Regions from separate parts of the Anaeromassilibacillus sp. 1001302B_160321_C8 genome, predicted to be linked through region 3. Evidence: predicted binding sites of a transcription regulator. Region 3 holds the regulator's gene; each other region holds the start of a gene.
The links. Region 3 encodes Rex, which represses fermentation and respiration genes when NADH is low (regulators of the CRP and FNR family bind a similar motif). Its sites were predicted from a motif close to ATTGTTAANNNNTTAACAAT; they were not measured.
Positions count from the first base shown of each region.

Region 1: a site for Rex is predicted at 3,822-3,841, ahead of I2E77_RS05615 (acetyl-CoA C-acetyltransferase). Genes of this name have one in related genera too.
Region 2: a site for Rex is predicted at 2,623-2,642, ahead of gap (type I glyceraldehyde-3-phosphate dehydrogenase). Genes of this name have one in related genera too.

Region 1 is NZ_JADNJD010000006.1:27,650-34,500, forward strand. It holds gene glgB (1,4-alpha-glucan branching protein GlgB) at 301-2,223, shown strand; gene asnA (aspartate--ammonia ligase) at 2,284-3,297, opposite strand; gene I2E77_RS05610 (hypothetical protein) at 3,413-3,595, opposite strand; gene I2E77_RS05615 (acetyl-CoA C-acetyltransferase) at 3,921-5,108, shown strand; gene I2E77_RS05620 (enoyl-CoA hydratase-related protein) at 5,129-5,905, shown strand; gene I2E77_RS05625 (3-hydroxyacyl-CoA dehydrogenase family protein) at 5,996-6,835, shown strand.
Region 2 is NZ_JADNJD010000001.1:107,797-114,647, forward strand. It holds gene I2E77_RS00465 (citrate/2-methylcitrate synthase) at 225-1,562, shown strand; gene I2E77_RS00470 (hypothetical protein) at 1,723-2,592, shown strand; gene gap (type I glyceraldehyde-3-phosphate dehydrogenase) at 2,719-3,738, shown strand; gene I2E77_RS00480 (discoidin domain-containing protein) at 4,196-6,851, shown strand, end outside.
Region 3 is NZ_JADNJD010000023.1:18,678-25,528, reverse strand. It holds gene I2E77_RS12640 (aconitate hydratase) at 154-2,088, shown strand; gene I2E77_RS12635 (NADP-dependent isocitrate dehydrogenase) at 2,123-3,337, shown strand; gene I2E77_RS12630 (redox-sensing transcriptional repressor Rex) at 3,405-4,055, shown strand; gene adhE (bifunctional acetaldehyde-CoA/alcohol dehydrogenase) at 4,314-6,851, shown strand, end outside.

The sequences.
Region 1 (6,851 bases), on a different contig from region 3:
TCCCATGGGGTGTCGATAATCAATCCATGAGGATAAAAGCTGCGTCTAGCAAGGAGAAATTGTCGGTGATATTGCGGCTGGTTTCTGCCATCATAGGTTGGCTCCCTGGCGTTCGCCACGGGGCTACCAGCAACAAGGGCCGGGGAGAAATTATTCGCCTTGCTTCATCTTTTATCAATTACTTGTTGAAAAAACAAATGGGATATAGATTTTTTTTGTGGAATATGATATATTAGGGACACAATAGATTGAAACTTGCAAAGGGGAATTTGCGAATCCCCTGAGAGAGGAGAAGAGCGGATGGATATCAACAGGATTGACGCATATTTGCAGGGGGCGTCCCTGGACGGCTATCAGGAATTTGGCGCGCATTTTAGCCATGAATACGACCAGGATGGCGCACGGTTTACGGTCTATGCGCCGAATGCCTCGCGGGTCATGTTGATCGGGTCGTTTAACGGGTGGACAGGCTACGATATGGAGCGATTGCCCTCCGGCGTTTGGACGATCTTTGTGCAGGGGATCCAGGAGATGGACATGTATAAATACCGGATCTTTACTGCTTCAGGGGAAGCCTATGACCGGGCGGACCCGTTTGCCTTTTACAGCGAGCTGCGGCCAAACACAGCCTCCTATGTCTACAACCTGAACGATTTTCCCTGGACGGATGGAAATTGGATGCGCACCCGCAACAAGAATTATAACCGGCCGCTGAGTATCTACGAAGCACATGCGGGTTCCTGGAAGATTAAGGACCGGCCGGAGGACGAACGCTTCTATCAGTACGATGAGCTGGCGGAATTGCTGATCCCCTATGTAAAAGAGATGGGATACACCCACATCGAATTGTTGCCTTTGACGGAGCATCCGTTTGACGGTTCCTGGGGATACCAGGTGACCGGCTATTTCAGCGCGACAAGCCGGTATGGGAACCCGAAACAGCTGATGCATTTTGTGAACCGCTGCCACGAGCAGGGGATTGGCGTGATTATGGATTTTGTCCCGACCCATTTTGTCTCCGATTTTTATGCGCTGCACCAATTTGACGGCGGATTTGTCTATGAGAGCGAGTATGAGGATCAGCGCTACAGCGAGTGGGGAACGGTGCTGTTTGACTTCTCAAAGCCACATGTCATCAGTTTTTTGCGGTCGGCGGTGGACTTTTGGCTGACATATTATCATTTTGACGGCGTGCGGTATGACGCTGTTGCAAATTTGATTTACCGCAACGGCAATACCAATGACGCGGTAAACGAAAGCGGCATATGGTTCTTGAAGACGTGCAATTATGCCATTCAAAAGCGCCATCCAAATGTTATGCTCATTGCAGAGGACTCTTCGAATTATTTGAAGGTGACGGCGCCGGTAGAATATGGAGGCTTGGGCTTTGACTACAAATGGGATCTCGGCTGGATGAACGATACACTCGATTATCTATCGGTGCCCCCCGCGCAGCGTCCGGGCGTGCATACAAAAATCAGCTTCTCTATGAGCTATTTTTACAACGACATCTATCTATTGCCGTTCTCCCACGATGAAGTGGTACATGGGAAAAAGACCATCATCGATAAAATTGCAGGAAATTACGAGGAGAAATTCCATCAGCTCCGCACCCTCTATCTCTATATGTTTACCCATCCGGGGAAAAAGCTCAATTTTATGGGCAATGAGCTGGCGGAGTTTAAAGAATGGGATGAGAAGAAGGAACTCGGCTGGAATCTTCTGACCTATCCCGCGCACGACGCATTTTGGAACTATTTCCGGGTGTTGCAGCATCTCTATTTGGAGGAGAGCGCCCTCTATCAGGAGGATTACAATGCACAGAGCTTCCAGTGGCTGGATGTCAACGATGCGAGCCGGTGCGTGTTTGCCTATAAACGTAGCGACCTGGCGAAAGAAGAACTGTACATTGCCATCAATTTTTCGAACCGCATGCACATGCATTACCCGCTGATGGTCGATCATTATGGCGTCTATGCGGAGATGCTGAATACCGATGCACTGCCGTTTGGCGGGAAGGGCAAGACGAATGAAGGCGAGCTTCGTGCCCAGATGCGGGGCGGCAAATACTGCTTGGACATCACGTTGGCACCGTTTGCTTCCTGCATCTTCAAACGGATTGCAACCACCGTGCCGCCGACCCGTGCAGCGAGGCCAGGTGAGCGGCCCGCCAAGAAAGTCCCCAAGAAAAGTCCTGCAGAGGAATTGGAGAAAACGGAATAGAACGCAAAAAAGGAGCGGTACAACCGCTCCTTTTTTATAAGGTTCTTTTTTGATTGGCTTTTAAAGAAGATGGATTCCATAACCTTCACAGGCGTTGCGCATGCTGTCCGGCCAGACGGACGCCTGGACTTCGCCGATATGCGCTTTTTCCAGCAACGCCATGCAAATGCGGGATTGCCCAATGCCGCCGCCCATGGTGAGCGGCAAGCGGCCCTCCAACAGCATGCTGTGGAACGGCAGCTGTGCGCGTTCTTCGCAGCCTGCCGCAGCAAGCTGTTTGCGCAGCGCCTCCGCATCGACGCGGATTCCCATGGAGGAGAGTTCCAGCGCACGGTTCAGGATGGGATACCAGATGATGATGTCCCCGTTCAGGGACCAATCGTCGTAGTCCGGAGCGCGGCCGTCGTGCGGCTTTCCGGATTTCAATGCGCCGCCGATCTGGGAGATAAAGACCGCGCCGTATTCCTTGGCGGCGGCGTCCTCCCGCTGCTTCGGCGTCAGATCCGGGTAACGGTCTTCCAGTTCCTGGCTGGAGACAAAGGTGATTTCCTCGGGAATATAGGAATCGAGAACCGGGAACCGCTCCGTCAGGACCGCTTGAGTTTTATGCAGGACCCCCATAATGGCATGGACAGCGCTTTGAAGCGTCTCCATGGTGCGCTCTTCCGCAGTGATGACGCGCTCCCAGTCCCATTGGTCCACATAGACGGAGTGGAGATTGTCGAGCTCTTCATCCCGGCGGATGGCATTCATATCCGTATAGAGGCCGGTATCGGCGCGGAACCCGTAGCGGGCGAGCGCCATGCGCTTCCATTTGGCAAGGGAATGGACAATTTGAACGTCGGCATGGATGTCTGCCACATCGAATTGCACTGGCCGCTCCACTCCGTTGAGGTCGTCGTTGAGGCCGGTCTCCGGCTGTACGAACAAGGGGGCGGATACACGTGTGAGGGAGAGGGCGGAGGCTAGCTCGCGCTCGAAGGTATCCTTCGCGAGCTTGATTGCGATTTCGGTCTCTATAATATCGAGCTTCGATGTGTAATCTTTCGGTAAAATCAGGTTGCTCAAAGCCATGCTTGGTTCATCCTTTCTCAAATGACAGCGCGGAAGTTGGAATAAAGAGAGATACCGCGGCTGAACGTGCAAAATTTACGCCTTATTATAAACCAAAATGGGATTTTTTGCAATCCTAAAGGGAAGAAGTTTCATTTTCAGGTTCTAATAATAAGTTCATATAGGACACATAGGGCTTTGTATACGGTGTGGCCGGAATACTGCCGGACATGGCGTTTTGCAGCGGTTCGGGGAGGGACATGAAAAAGCGTTGTACTTCTCGGTTTTCCTTCAAAAAATCATACAAGGCGTCTTCCAAAAGTAAAGCCTCCTTTCTGAAAGGGATTCAGGGCAAAGCATGGGCGTCTTTTATCTTTTACAAAATCGTTACACACATGCAGAAAATGCTTCACAATGCGGTTTGTAGCGGTAGTTTCGGCAATTTGAACGAAGCTGGGCGGAAGAAATACAGAAAGTGGCGAATTTGTAACAAGAATGATTTTTTTCTTCGAAATCGCAATAGAATCCCTTGCATATTCGGATTGATTGTGATATATTTAACATGCAATGATTCATTAGAAGATTGACCCGTGAAACATTTGGTTGGAGCGGGTTAGTGAATTATGAAATGGAGGAACAAAATCATGTCTAAGAAAATCGTGTTAGCAGGTGCTGTACGTACTGCAATCGGCAAGATGGGCGGCGCTTTGGCAAACGTTCCGGCTGCCACGCTTGGCTCCATCGTGATCAAAGAAGCTCTCAAGAGAGCAAATGTTGCGCCTGACCAGGTGGATGAAGTTCTGATGGGTTGCGTTCTGCAGGCTGCCCAGGGCCAGAACGTTGCGCGCCAGGCTGCTGTTAATGCAGGTATCCCGATCGAAGTTCCGGCTTTGACGCTGAACAACGTCTGCGGTTCCGGTCTGAAATGCGTGAACATGGCTGCTGCGATGATCGAGGCTGGCGAAGCGGATATCGTGGTCGCTGGTGGTATGGAGAACATGTCCTCCGCTCCGTATGCGCTGACCAAAGCTCGCTTTGGCTATCGCATGAACAATGCTACCATGATCGATACTATGGTCAACGATGCACTTTGGGATGCATTCAACGGCTACCACATGGGCATCACCGCTGAGAATGTTGCTGAGAAGTATGGCCTGACCCGTGAGATGCAGGACGAGTTCGCTGCTTGCAGCCAGCAGAAGTGCGAAAAGGCACAGGCAGAAGGCCGTTTTGATGATGAGATTGTTCCCGTTCCGGTAAAGATGAAGAAGGAGACTGTTATGTTCGCAAAGGACGAGGGCCCGCGTGCTGGTGTTACCGCTGAGAGCATCGCAAAGCTCCGCCCGGCATTCAAGCCCGATGGCGGCACGGTCACCGCTGCAAATGCTTCCGGTATCAACGACGGCGCAGCTGCAATCGTTGTTATGAGCGAAGAGAAGGCCAAAGAGCTGGGCGTTACCCCGATGGCTGAGTGGGTCACGGGCGCTTCCGCAGGCGTTGAGCCGTCCATCATGGGCATTGGCCCGGTTGCTGCTACCAAGAAGGCAATGGCTAGAGCGAACCTCACGGTTGAGGATATGGACCTGATCGAGGCAAACGAAGCGTTTGCGGCGCAGTCCCTGGCGGTTGCGAAGGACCTCAACTTTGATATGTCCAAGGTCAACGTCAACGGCGGTGCAATTGCTCTGGGCCATCCGGTCGGCGCTTCCGGCTGCCGTATCCTGGTTACCCTGCTGCATGAGATGAAGAAGAGAGGTTCCAACTACGGCCTCGCGACGCTGTGCGTCGGCGGCGGCATGGGCGTTGCCTCCATCGTAAAGAACTACAAATAAGAGCAGGGAGCGTTTAAACGATGAGCTATATTAAATATGAGCAGAACGGCTTCGTCGGCGTGCTGACGATCGACCGTGAAAAAGCTTTGAACGCGTTGAATTCCGAGGTTTTGGCGGATCTCGACGCAGCATTGGATGCAATTGATCTGGATTCCACCCGTTGCCTGATCATCACAGGCGCAGGCCAGAAGTCCTTCGTTGCCGGCGCGGACATCGGCGAGATGAGCACGCTGACAAAGGCGGAAGGCGAGGCCTTCGGCAAGAAGGGCAACGATGTATTCCGCAAGATCGAGACGCTGCCGATCCCGGTGATCGCAGCGGTCAATGGATTCGCCCTCGGCGGCGGCTGCGAGCTCTCTTTGAGCTGCGACATCCGTCTTGCCGCGGAGAACGCCGTATTCGGCCAGCCGGAGACCGGCTTGGGTATTACCCCCGGCTTCGGTGGCACGCAGCGTCTTGCCCGTACAATCAATGTGGGCAAGGCAAAGGAAATGATCTATGCCGGCACGAAGGTCAAGGCGCCGGAGGCGCTCAGCCTGGGCCTGGTTTCTGCCGTGTATCCGGCAGAGGAGCTCATGCCCGCTGCGATGAAGCTGGCAGAGCGGATTTCCGCCAATGCACCGATCGCGGTGCGCGCTTGCAAGAAGGCCATCAACGACGGCCTGCAGGTCAACATGGACGAAGCGATTGTCATCGAGGAGAAGCTCTTCGGCAGCTGCTTCGAGACGGAAGACCAGAAAAACGGCATGACGGCTTTTGTTGAGAAGCGGAAGCCCGAACCCTTTGTCAATAAATAAGTTTTATTCATCATCCGCACCGGTATTGCGTTCGAAAGAGGGCGATACCGGTGCGGGCCAACATAAAGATTACTATAGGAGGTTTCTATTATGAAAATTGGTGTTATCGGCGCAGGAACCATGGGCTCCGGCATCGCACAGGCATTTGCTCAGACAGAAGGTTATGAAGTAAAGCTCTGCGACGTGAAGGCAGAGTGGGCAGAAAACGGTAAGGCAAAGATCGCAAAGGGACTCAACAAGAGAGTTGCGAAGGGCAAGATGGAGCAGGCCGCTGCGGATGCAATCCTGGCGAAGATCACCACTGGTACGAATGAAATCGTTGCAGATTGCGACCTCGTTGTAGAGGCTGCGCTGGAAAAGATGGAGCTGAAGAAGGAAATCTTCAAGCAGTTGGAAGGCATCTGCAAGAAGGATTGCATCTTTGCAACCAACACTTCCTCCCTCTCCATTACAGAAATCTCCAATGGCCTTGACAGAGCAGTTGTCGGCATGCACTTCTTCAATCCGGCTCCGGTTATGAAGCTGGTGGAAGTCATCGCAGGCGAGACCACTAGCCCGGAGACCGTTCAGAAGGTGATCGAGGTTTCCGAGTCCATCGGCAAGACCCCGGTTCAGGTCAACGAGGCAGCTGGCTTTGTTGTAAACCGCATCCTGATCCCGATGATCAACGAGGCAGTTGGCATCTATGCAGACGGTGTTGCTTCTGTTGAGGGCATCGACACCGCGATGAAGCTCGGTGCAAACCATCCGATGGGCCCGCTCGCTTTGGGCGATCTGATCGGCCTGGACGTTTGCTTGGCGATCATGGAAGTTCTGCAGGCTGAGACGGGCGATCCGAAGTACCGTCCGCATCCGCTGCTCAGAAAGATGGTCCGCGCTGGCAAGCTCGGCCAGAAGACTGGCAAGGGATTCTACGATTACACCAAATAAGAAACGATTTGGCGTA
Region 2 (6,851 bases), on a different contig from region 3:
TTGCAACGATATTCGCATTTTCGAACAAAAAATGAAATAATTGACAATTTTTCATGCATTTTTACGGCCTTTGTCTCTGTTCCAAGGATTGACTTCCCTATGGCAATCCTTTACAATAAAATCGTTGCACAAAAGGGAGTGGGTGAAACAGGTCGGTTTTGCCCGATGATTGAAAGAACGGAGTGAATGTTAGGATGGAAGAGACACAGCAGAATGATCAAAAAATGGAATTTCGAGCGCTCTGTGAGGAATTTCGGGCGAATAACCAGATTCCCCCGGAAAAATTTGACCTGTATCAGGTAAAACGCGGCCTGCGGAATCCCGATGGGACGGGTGTCATGGCCGGTTTGACGCTGATTTGCAACGTGCATGGCTATTTGATCGACGACGCGGAACGCATCCCGGATAAGGGTATCCTGACGTACCGCGGCATCAACGTGGAGGATATTGTGGAGGGCTGCCGCCGGGAAAACCGCTTTGGCTTTGAAGAGGTCGCCTGGCTGTTGCTGTTTGGCAAGCAGCCGACCCGCTCGCAGTTGGAGGGCTTTAGCAAGCTGCTCAACAGCTGCCGGGAGCTGCCGGAGTATTTTGCCGAGGATATGATTATCAAGGCGCCGTCCCGCAACATCATGAACAAACTGGGCCGTTCGGTATTGGCACTGTATTCCTATGACGACAACCCGGATGATCCTTCCTTGGAAAACAACATGCGCCAGGCTATCCAGCTGATCGCGCGTTTGCCCACCATTATGACGTATGCCTACCAGGTGAAACGCCGCCATTTTGACCGGCAAAGCATGTTTTTCCACCCGCTGGACCCGAACCATTCCACGGCGGAGGCCATCCTCAATGCCATCCGCCCGGACCGCGTCTTTACCGATGAAGAGGCCAAGCTGCTGGATCTGTGCATGATTCTGCATGCGGAGCACGGCGGCGGCAACAACTCCACCTTTACCACGCGCGTGCTTTCCTCCACGGGGACGGATATTTATTCCGCAATTTCCGCCGCCATCGGTTCCTTGAAGGGGCCGCGGCACGGTGGGGCGAACCATCGCGTCATGATGATGATGGACGACTTGATGGGGCATGTGAAAAACTGGGAGAGCGACGACGAAGTGGGAAGCTACTTGGAAAAGATTGTCCGCAAGGAGGCCGGCGACCGCTCCGGGCTGATCTATGGCATGGGCCATGCGGTCTATACGCTGTCCGACCCGCGCGCCGTGATTTTAAAAGAAAATGCGCGTAAAATGGCGGAGGAGCACGGCATGCTGCGGAAATTTGAGCTGTTTGAGCGCGTGGAAAAGCTCTCGCCGGATGTATTCGCAAAGGTGAAGAACGACCGGAAGGTCATCTCTGCAAATGTGGACTTTTACTCCGGCCTGGTGTATGAGATGCTGGGGATTCCGAGCGACCTGTACACGCCGATGTTCGCCGTATCCCGCATTGCGGGCTGGTGCGCACACCGCATCGAGGAAATGGAAACCTGCGGCCGCATTATGCGCCCCGCATACCGCTCCTTGACGCATGAAAAGCAGTACATACCCATTGACGAACGGGAATAAGAGGCTTCGTACCGCCAGGCAGTGTTTCAGCGCTGCCTGGCGGTTTTTGATTCACGGCAACATTTTGCTATTATGAGAAATAAGAAAATTAAGATTGCTGCAATTGTGTAGAATAGAATACAATGTCGCTTGATACTATTGTAAAAAGGGGAAATATCCGATGTCTATGAAACACGCCTGGTTGGTTTTTCTGGTTGCGCTGGTTGTGGTGCTTCCCGTTCGCCTGTATCAGCTTTTTGCCCTGATGGAAGAGGATACTGGATTTTTAAACGGCGGTACGGCGACCACAGCGGTGCTGGTGGTTGTCCTGCTGCTTGCATTTGCTGCGATCGTGGTCATTTCGAAGGGAAGCAAGCGGATGCCGGCGGGATACACGCCTTTGCGGAGCATCCCCACGGCTGTCCTGTCCGGTTTGACCGGCGCACTGCTTCTGGTCAACTCTGTCAGCAATATTTTTATCTATAGTGTGCAGATCAATGGAACGGCTCCCAGCGGGGAGAGCACAACCCCTGCCGGTGTGATCGGCCTGGCAATGGCGATTGTCGGGATCCTGGCGGCGTTCGCCATTTTTCTGGCGGCCTATGGCTTTGCCACGGGGACGAACCCAGTGGGCGAGCATCCGCTCGTCGCGCTTTTGCCAGCGGTTTGGGGATGCATTTGCCTGGTTCTGCTGTTTATCTCCTATACAGCAGTGGTCAATGTGTCGGAAAATGTGTACGACATGTTTGCGGTGGTATTGCTCCTTTTGTTCCTGTTTGCACAGGCGAAATTTTTCGCCGGCGTGGAGGGCGAAAAGAGCGGGCGCATGTTGGCTGCGACCGGACTTCCGGCAGCACTGCTGGCGCTTTTGACCTCTGTGCCGACCCTGCTGATGGCGGTTCTGGGAAGGACCGTCCCGGGGCTGTTCCCTGCAGGGCTTCATCTGGTCAATTTGTGCATGGCTTGCTACATTTTGTCCTTTTTGTTCGCCGCGCGTAAGCTGCCCGCGGGCGTAAGCGCTGCCATCCGAACACCAGAAGAAGAAAATTGAAGAGTTTTCCAGAAAAATATTTAAAAAATGTAAGTTAAATTTATATCAAACTCTTGTATTATCGCTGCGAATGCTATAAAATAATAGCAGGATAGACCACTATAAAATTCAGGAGGTACAAGTTCTATGTCTATTAAAGTTGGCATTAATGGCTTTGGCCGCATTGGCCGCCTGGTATTCCGTGCCGCTGTTGCGCAGCCGGAGACCTTTGAGATCGTTGGCATCAACGATCCGTTCATCGACCTCGACTATATGGTTTACATGGTGAAATACGACACCATGCATGGTCATTTCGATGGCACCGTAAAGGCTGAGAACGGCAAGCTCGTTGTCAATGGCAAGGAGATCAGCGTTTTTGCTGAGAAGGAGCCGTCCCAGATTCCGTGGGGCGCTGTTGAAGCGGAGTACGTTGTGGAGTCCACGGGCGTGTTCTGCACCACCGAGAAGGCTTCCGCTCATATTCAGGCTGGCGCTAAGAAGGTTGTTATCTCCGCTCCTGCAAAGGATAAGGAAACCCCCACGTTTGTCTGCGGTGTTAACCTCGACACCTACACCAAGGACATGAAGGTTGTTTCCAATGCTTCCTGCACAACGAACTGCTTGGCTCCTCTGACCAAGGTTATCAACGACAAGTTCGGCATCGTGGAAGGCCTCATGACGACGGTTCACTCCACCACTGCAACCCAGAAGACCGTTGACGGCCCGTCCAAGAAGGATTGGCGCGGCGGTCGTGCAGCTGCTGGCAACATCATCCCGTCCTCCACGGGCGCTGCTAAGGCTTGCGCACTGGTTATCCCGTCCGTTAAGGGCAAGCTGACCGGTATGTCCATGCGTGTTCCGACCCTGGACGTCTCCGTTGTTGACCTCACCGTAAGCCTGGCGACCAAGACCACTTACGAAGAGATCTGCAAGGCGATCAAAGAAGCTTCCGAAGGCGAGCTGAAGGGCATCCTCGGCTACACCGACGAAGCGGTTGTTTCTTCCGACTTCCTGGGCGATCCGCACACCTCCATCTTCGACGAGAAGGCTGGCATCATGCTGAACGACCATTTCGTCAAGCTGGTATCCTGGTACGACAACGAATGGGGTTACAGCAACAAGGTGCTCGACCTCATCAAGCATATGTACAAGGTTGACCACGAATAATTTGGCCGGCGGTTAAAACCGAAACGTAAAGGCTGTGAGCCCCTGCTCTTTGCATTGCAAAGGGCAGGGGCTCTTTTTGTTTACCTAGCGGTTGTATCGCACAAAAGATCAAAAGGTTGCCTAGTTTAAAGGGCGTCTGCCCTCCATTGAGATTATGTTAAGCTTTTCATTTTATTTGGAACCGCGCTCGAGTGTTTTGCTGGATTTCCTAAAAAAATATAGAAAAATATTCCAAAAATTCGCCATAATATATTATTCCTTGATAAATGTATGTATAATTAATGAATGAAACAGTCGGACTCTAGTCGTTAAAAATATGTAATATATATAAAATTGTAAAGAGGATATATGATAAAAGGAATAGAAGGGAGGAGCGGAATTTTAAGGGCTTTTGCGGCCCTTCTCATGTGTCTTCTTGCAAATGGAATAAAAAGCTATTTTGGAAAGGAGATTTTGCATGATACAAAAAAAAGTCCGTAATCTACTGAGCGTAGTTTTAGCGCTGTTGCTCTGTTTGGGAAGCCTGACCCCCGCGTTTGCAGCCAAAAATAATGTACAGGCCGATCCGGATGCGGAGCTGTCCGTATTGGACATGGCCAACGTGGATATGCTTTCCGGGTACCTATATGAGCGTTCCCAAAAGAATTATGACCGGTTGGAGAGCGACCCCTATCTGTTGCCTTCTGTTCTGGAAGGCGACCCCAATTGGCCGGGGGATTATCAAGGCCGGGCATTGCTGGGAATCATCAGCGAGGCAAAGGCAAACCAAGACCGCGCCCCGCAGAACCTGGAAGCCATGATGCAGGCTTTGCCGGACAAGCTGCTCGACGGCTGTTTCTTTAATGAAACCTTGAATCCCGATATGATTAATGAGCAGTTGATGGCCGGGCACAGCTGGTTCCTGCGTGCGATGTGCGAATTGTACGAATGGAACCAGGATCCCCGTGCGCTCGAAATTATAGAGGGTTTGGTGAATAAGCTTTTAATCCCGGCGAAGGACGGCTTTGCGCGGTATCCCATTATCGAAGGCGGACAGGGCGGCGGAGAGTCCGGCGAGATTATCGGGGAAGAGGCCGGTTGGAAGTTGTCCACAGATACCGGCTGCGTGTTTATCATGTTGGACGGGGCAACCCACGCATATCAAATTACGAAAAACAAAGAGCTCCGTTCGGTCATCGAGATCATGATTGAAAAGTTTATGCAGGAGGATGTGCGCACCCTAAAATTCCAGACGCACGCCACGCTGTCTGCCACACGCGGCATCCTGCGGTTCTACGGCGCTACCCATGAGCAGAAGTACCTCGATTATGCGGTACAGCGCATGGAGGAATATGTCAGCTCCGGCATGACGGAGACGTATATGAACTATAACTGGTATCAGCGTCCGGAATGGACAGAACCGTGCGCGATCATTGATTCCTATATCGCCTCCATGGAGCTGTTCCGCTATACACAGGATGTAAAATGGCTGGAATTGGCCCAGAAAATTCTGCTCAATGGCATGGGCGCAGGCCAGCGCAGCAACGGTGGCTTTGGTACCGATACTTGCTGTGGTGTGACCAGCGATTCCTTGGACGTAAGTTCCTATGAAGCGACCTGGTGCTGCACGATGCGCGGCGGCGAAGGCATGGGGAAAGCATTGGGATACCAGTATATGACCGATGCCCAGGGCCGCCTGTATGTGCTGCAATATTCGAACAATCGCCTGACGTTTGCTTCCGGCGGCGGGGAGACAGTTTTGCAGCAGACATCCGGCTATCCGGAGAATGGAGACGTGCAGTTTGCCGTGGAAAGCAGCACTGCTTCGGAGCTTACGATGCGGCTGTTTATTCCATCCTATGTGGATCTCACAACACTCCGCTTGACTGTGGATGGGATGGAGACAGAAGCAAACGTAGAGAACGGCTTTTTGGAGATTTCCTTTGATCCCACAACCGTGGACGAAATCGCACTCCATTTTGACATTCCGGTGATCCGCAATGTGACCATGCCCGCGGAGGACCACATGTTTGGGTACACCTATTCCAAGGGCTTTGCCCTTTTGGGATGGTTCAACGGTCCTGGAACAGATGTGGAAGGCGAGCAGAACCTTCCCTTCGAAGAACGCACGTTGAAGCCCATCTATGAGGCGTTCCATTTGAGCCAGTCCGACCGTTCGGCGACCTCCATTCAGGTGGTGGACACGCCCAATAAAGATATGAGCATTTCCACCGGCGCAGCAGTGTCCGCGTCCAGTTCCTATGAGGCGGACGGCTGGGGGATCTCCGGGCTGGTGGACGGCGCCTATACCAACGGCTGGAGTTCCATGCCGGGCAGAAATCAGACAGAAGACAGCACGGAATGGGTCCAGGTGGATCTGGGAGGCGTATGCTCCATCCAGGAGATCCTGCTGTATCCTTCGGATAATCTCGACGGCGCTATGATGCCTGTGGATTATGAAGTCTTGGTTTCGGTGGACGGAAACGAATGGACGCCGGTCAAGAAGGTGGAGGGAGACACGGTCACCAGCAAACCCCGCGCCATTCTGTTTGACGAGCCGGTTGAGGCTGGCTATATCCGCGTAGTGGGCACGAAGCTCCGCTTGGCGAATGAGACAGACGGCTACCTGATGCAGATTGGCGAGCTGGAAGTCTATAGCGATGATGTGGTTATGTTGCAGATCGCTTCCAATGACCCAATGGCCTATGCAGCGGTGCGCATCAATGACGGCGATGAGAAAATCCTCCCATATACAGGCGCATTCCGTGAAGGGCAGGAGCTGACGATTGAACCGGTCATCCTCAACGAAGCGGACTACGGTTTCTTCTCCTGGGGCGGCGATGTTTCTTCCGATGAAGAAACCATTTCTTTGACGATGGACAGCGACCATTCGCTGGTGTTGAATCAGGCATTGGCAATATCCGAAAATCTGGCGCTGCATGCGGCGGTGAATGCGAAGAACACCATTGAATCTCTGCCGGATTGGAGCACATCGAACCTGACGGATGGCGTCCTTTTGACGCCGGGAGATGTCAGCGGTTCCAAGGGCTATACAAGCTCGGCAACTACCAATCCCGATGTCTCCGCAGACCCGTATTGGGTTGAAGTGGATCTGGGGGAAAACACCGAGTTTA
Region 3 (6,851 bases):
TTCTTGGAATTGTGCCAAAAAACGACGCAGAAATCCTGTAGAAGCATCTGTGTGAATATATTGACAATCTTAGCAATTTGAACGATAATAGGAATAATTAATTAGATAGGATCACTCACGAAAACTTGCGAAAGTAAAATGGAGGAAAATCATATGGGACTGACTTTGGCGCAAAAGATCATTAAAAACCATATTGTGAGCGGCGAAATGACGGTCGGCAGCGAGATCGGCCTGAAGATCGACCAAACCCTCACCCAGGATGCGACCGGCACCATGGCCTATCTGGAATTTGAAGCAATGGGCGTTCCGCGGGTCAAGACGGAGCGGAGCGTTGCCTATATCGACCACAATACCCTACAGACCGGCTTTGAAAATGCGGACGACCACCGCTTTATTCAGAGCATCGCCAAGAAGCACGGCATCTGGTTCTCCCGGCCGGGCAACGGCATCTGCCACCAGGTACATCTGGAGCGCTTCGGCATTCCGGGCAAAACCTTGATCGGCTCCGACAGCCACACCCCGACGGGCGGCGGCATCGGTATGTTGGCCATGGGCGCGGGCGGCCTGGACGTCGCGGTCGCCATGGGCGGCGGCCCCTACTACATCACCATGCCCAAAATGCTGCGCGTCAATCTGACGGGTAAGCTCTCCCCGTGGGTTTCTGCCAAGGACGTCATCCTGAAGGTCCTGCAGATCCTTTCGGTCAAGGGCGGCGTTGGCAAAATTGTGGAGTATGCCGGCGAGGGCGTCAAGAGCCTGACCGTTCCGGAGCGCGCCACCATCACCAATATGGGCGCTGAGTTGGGCGCTACCACATCCATTTTCCCGTCCGACGAGATCACCCGCTCCTTCCTGAAGGCACAGGGCCGCGAGGAGGATTGGGTGGAGCTCTCCTCCGACCCGGATGCGGTCTATGACGAAGAAATCTCCATCGACCTCTCCGAGCTGGTCCCGCTGGCCGCTTGCCCGCACAGCCCGGACAACGTCAAGACAGTGGACGAGATCGGCGCAATCAAGGTCGATCAGGTCTGCATCGGTTCCTGCACAAACTCCTCCTACCTGGATCTGATGCGCGTCGCTTCCATCCTGAAGGGCAAAACCGTCCATCCGGATGTCAGCCTTGCGATCGCCCCGGGTTCCAAGCAGGTTTACAATATGCTCGCACAAAACGGCGCTCTGGCCGACCTGATCGCTGCGGGCGCCCGCATTCTGGAATGCGCGTGCGGCCCCTGCATCGGCATGGGCCAGTCCCCGAACTCCAAGGGCATCTCCCTGCGCACCTTCAACCGCAACTTCGAGGGCCGTTCCGGAACGGCCGACGGCCAGATCTATCTGGTCAGCCCGGAGACTGCAGCGGCTTCCGCTCTGACCGGCGTGTTTACGAACCCGCAGACGTTGGGTGAAGAAGCGCCGATCGCTCTGCCGGAGAAGTTCCTCATCAACGACAATATGGTCGTCGCGCCCGCGCCGGAGAGCGAGATGGACAAGGTCGAGATCCTGCGCGGCCCGAACATCAAAGAGTTCCCCACGACGGACCCGCTGCCGGAAACCATCGCGGCAAAAGCGCTGCTCAAGGTGGGCGACAACATCACCACCGACCACATCATGCCGGCTGGCGCAAAGATCCTCCCCTACCGCTCCAACATTCCGTACCTCAGCAATTTCTGCTTCGGCGTCTGCGATAAGGAATTCCCGGCTCGCTGCCGGGAGTACGGCAAGGGCATTGTGATCGGCGGCGCAAACTATGGCCAGGGCTCTTCCCGCGAACATGCCGCACTGGTGCCGCTGTATCTGGGCGTCAAGGCGGTCATCGCCAAGAGCTTCGCGCGCATCCACTGCGCAAACCTGGCAAACGCCGGCATTCTCCCGTTGGTCTTTAAGGATGAGGCCGATTATGACCGCATCGACCAGATGGACGAGCTGGAACTGCCGGACATCCGTTCCGCCATCGCCGACAATTCGAAGATCATCGTCAAAGATTTGACCAAAGGCATTGAATTTGAGGCGGAAGCGGTTCTCTCCGCACGCCAGCGCGAAATGGTCCTTGCCGGCGGCCTGCTGAACTATACAAGAGAGCAATCCAAATAATTTAAACTATATAAAATAAATGGAGGGATTCCCCATGGCCAATAAAATTCCTATGACCACCCCGCTGGTGGAGATGGACGGCGACGAGATGACCCGCATCATCTGGAAGATGATTAAGGATATCCTGCTCACGCCCTATATCGACCTGAAAACCGAGTATTACGACCTCGGTCTGAAGCACCGCGACGAGACCAACGACCAGGTGACCGTGGACAGCGCCAACGCTACCAAGAAATATGGTGTGGCCGTCAAGTGCGCCACCATCACGCCGAATGCTGCCCGTGTGGAGGAGTATAACCTCAAAGAGATGTGGAAGTCTCCGAACGGCACCATCCGCGCCATGCTGGACGGCACGGTTTTCCGCACCCCGATCCTGGTAAAAGGCATCACCCCGTTCATCCCCACCTGGACAAAGCCGATCACCATTGCGCGTCATGCTTACGGCGACGTATACCGCAATGTGGAGATGCAGGTGCCCGCAGGCTCCAAGGCAGAGCTGGTCGTCACGGATGCGGACGGCAAGGAGACCCGCGCGACCATCCACGATTTCCAGACATCCAGCGGCATCATCCAGGGCGTCCATAACCTGGACAAGAGCATCGGCAGCTTTGCGCGCTCCTGCTTTAACTACGCTTTGGACGAGAAAAAGGACCTCTGGTTTGCAACCAAGGATACCATTTCCAAGCAGTACGATCACCGCTTCAAGGACATCTTCCAGGAAATCTTCGACGCGGAGTACAAAGAGAAATTTGATGCGGCGGGCATCGAATATTTCTACACCCTGATTGACGACGCAGTGGCCCGCGTCATCCGCTCCGAGGGCGGCTATATCTGGGCATGCAAAAACTACGACGGCGACGTGATGAGCGACATGGTCGCCACGGCATACGGCAGCCTGGCTATGATGACCAGCGTCCTGGTTTCCCCGGATGGCGTATATGAATATGAGGCAGCGCACGGCACCGTGCAGCGCCATTACTATAAACATCTGAAGGGCGAAAAGACCTCCACGAACTCCATGGCAACCCTGTTCGCCTGGACGGGCGCCCTGCGCAAGCGCGGCGAGCTGGACGGCAACTCCGCCCTGATGGACTTCGCGGATAAATTGGAGCGCGCCTCCATCCAGACCATTGAAGAAGGCGTGATGACCGGCGACCTGGCCAGCCTCTCCAAGCTGCCGAACAAGACCACTGTGGACACGGAGACCTTCCTGAAGGAGATTGATAAGCGCCTCGCAGCGATGCTCTGATCTCCTTCGTATAAGGCGCAACCTTTACCGGCTTTCTTTTTCTCAAATAGAAAGGACCTTACGAATTATGCCAAAACGGGAAAACATCTCCATGTCCGTTATCCGGCGGCTTCCCCGCTACTATCGGTTTCTCAAGCTTTTGCGGGAAAAGGGCGTCACGCGCATTTCCTCCACCGAGCTTTCGGCAAAGCTGGGGCTCACCGCCTCCCAGATTCGTCAGGATCTCAACTGCTTCGGCGGGTTCGGGCAGCAGGGATACGGCTACATGGTGGATCAGCTTTGTACAGAGATCGGAAACATCCTCGGGCTCTCCCACGCATACAAAGCGGTTTTGATCGGCGCGGGCAACCTGGGCCAAGCGATCGCCTCCCATCTCTCCTTTGAGACAGAGGGCTTCACACTGGCGGGAATCTTTGACAATGCCGACGCCAAAATCGGCCGGACCATCAATGGTCTCACTGTGCGCAACATTGACACCCTGGAGCGGTTCTGCAACCTTGAAAAGCCGACTATGGCCGTTCTCTGTGTTCCGCGCAGCGCGGTGGAATCCTTGAGCGACCGCTTGTATGCGCTGGGAATCCGCTGTTTCTGGAATTTCAGCCACTATGACATCAACATGAAATATGGGGACGCCATTGTGGAGAATGTCCATCTGAACGACAGCCTGATGACGCTCTGTTACCGCATCACAAATGATCCCATGCGCACCACAAAATAATCATAAAAATTATATCCAATAGAGGGTAGGTTCCTGCCAAGGAACTTACCCTCTTTTTATCATTCCTGCATAATTATAGGCTTGTATTCCCGTTTCCGGGCTTCTCGCGTGCCATTTCTTCGGGAAATCGTCCATGTACCGCACCAAAATCTATTTTCGCCGCATAAAGCCGCTAGACGCAAGCGCCATATTCTATCCGGCATATTTTTCCCCCGTCCGGAGATACTACCAGCAAATACAAAGTGGGAGGAAAATAGGATGCCTGACGAGAAAGCAAAGAAGGTTCCCGTGGTAAAAAGGGCGGGAATCCCGGAATCGGAGACCGATGTTGCCGTAGAAGCGCATGCACGCGAAGCCGCGGCAGATGCCGCAATGGACGCCCAAGGGATGATCGATGAGCTGGTGCAGCGGGCCCAAAAAGCCTTGCTTGCCTTTATGGACATGGATCAGGAGCAGGTGGACAACATTGTCCACGCCATGGCGCTGGCGGGTCTGGATCAACACGTGCGCCTGGCAAAGCTCGCCTATGAGGAGACCGGGCGCGGCGTTGTGGAAGACAAAATCATCAAAAATATTTTTGCCACCGAATACATCTGGCACTCCATCAAAGGCCAGAAGACGGTCGGCATCATAGAAGAAAACGAGCTGGAGGACTATGTGGAGGTGGCGGAACCGGTGGGGGTCGTCGCCGGCGTCACCCCGGTGACCAATCCCACCTCCACCACCCTGTTCAAATCGCTGATCTGTATGAAGACGCGCAATCCCATCATCTTTGGGTTCCATCCCAGCGCGCAGAAGTCCTCCGTCGAGGCGGCCCGGGTGATGCGCGACGCGGCGGTCAAGGCCGGGGCCCCGGCGGACTGCATCCAGTGGATCACTGCGCCGTCGATCGCGGCCACCAATGCGCTGATGAACCATCCGGGCGTATCCCTGGTCCTGGCGACTGGCGGCAGCGGCATGGTCCGCGCGGCCTACAGCACGGGAAAGCCGGCGCTGGGCGTTGGACCCGGAAACGTCCCCTGCTATATCGAAAAGACCGCCCGGTTGGAACGAGCCTGCACGGATCTGATGCTCTCCAAGACCTTTGACAACGGCATGATCTGCGCCTCCGAGCAGGCCGTCATTGTGGACGAAGAGATTGCGGACGAATTCGAACGCATTATGAAAGCAAACAACTGCTATTTCCTGCAAGGGGAGGAAATCGAAAAGGTCTCCCATTTTGTCATCAACCCACAGACGCAGGCGGTCAATCCGGACGTTGTCGGCAAGCCCGCCTGCTGGATTGCGGAGCAGAGCGGAATTCAAGTCCCGGATAAGACCAAGATCCTGATTGCCCCTCTGGAAGACGTAGGGCCCCAATATCCGCTTTCGCGTGAAAAGCTCTCGCCTGTACTGGCTTATTTTGTCGTCAAAGGCTACGGCGAAGGCTTTGCAATGGCCAAGAAGATGCTGGAGCTCGGCGGTCTGGGGCATTCGGCGGTCATCCACTCCACCAATCCGGACCTCATCAAAGCCTATGGAAAAGAGATGAAGGTCGGGCGCGTCATCTCCAATTCGCCGTCCTCCCAGGGGGCAATCGGCGACATCTACAACACAAACACCCCCTCCCTGACGCTTGGTTGCGGCTCCTATGGGCACAACTCCACCACGTCCAATGTGTCGTCCGTCAACCTCATCAACCGCAAGCGCATCGCACAGAGGAGGGTCAACATGCAGTGGTTTAAAATACCGCCGCAGATTTACTTTGAAGAGGATTCGATCCAATATCTGGAGAAAATGCCGGACATTGAGCGCGCCTTCATTGTGACCGATGCCACAATGGTAAAGCTGGGCTACGTGGATCGCATTCTGTACTTCCTGCGCAAGCGGCCGGTCTATTGCCATTCTGAGATTTATTCCGATGTCGAACCCGATCCCGATGTATCCACCATCCGCAGGGGTGTGGAGGCCATGCGCGCCTTCCAGCCCGACGTTATCATCGCGCTCGGAGGCGGTTCCGCCATCGACGCGGCAAAGGGCATGTGGCTGTTTTACGAGCATCCGGAGGCCTCCTTTGACGGCCTGCGGCTGAAATTCCTGGACATTCGCAAGCGCGCCTACAAATTCCCACGCCTGGGCGAAAAGGCCAAGCTGGTGGCCATTCCGACCACCTCCGGCACAGGCAGCGAGGTGACGGCCTTTACAGTGATCACCGACCGGCAGAACGGGAACGTCAAATATCCGCTTGCCGATTACGCCGTGCGCCCGGACGTGGCTATCATCGACCCGCAGTTCGTCTGGAACCTGCCCAAGGCAGCCACCCGGGACACGGGCCTGGATGTACTCACCCACGCGATTGAAGCCTATGTCTCCGTCATGGCGAGCGACTACACGGACGGCTTAGCGCTGCAGGCGATCGGCATGGTGTTTGAATATCTGCCGCGCGCTTACAAGAACGGCGCTGCCGACCCGGTGGCGCGCGAAAAGATGCACAACGCCTCCTGCATTGCGGGCATGGCGTTCACCAACGCTTTCTTGGGCTTAAATCACTCCATGGCGCACAAGCTGGGCGGGGAATTCCACATCCCGCACGGCCGCGCCAACGCGGTGATCCTTCCCTATGTGATCGCTTACAACGCCCAAAAGCCCACCAAGTTTACGGCTTTCCCCAAATACGAAACCTTTATTGCAGACAAAAAATATGCAAAAATCGCCGCATTCATCGGATGTGGCGGCCATACTACAGAAGAAAGCGTCCAAAACCTGATCAAAGCGGTCTACCGCTTAGAGCAGGAGCTGGACTGCCCCACGAGTATC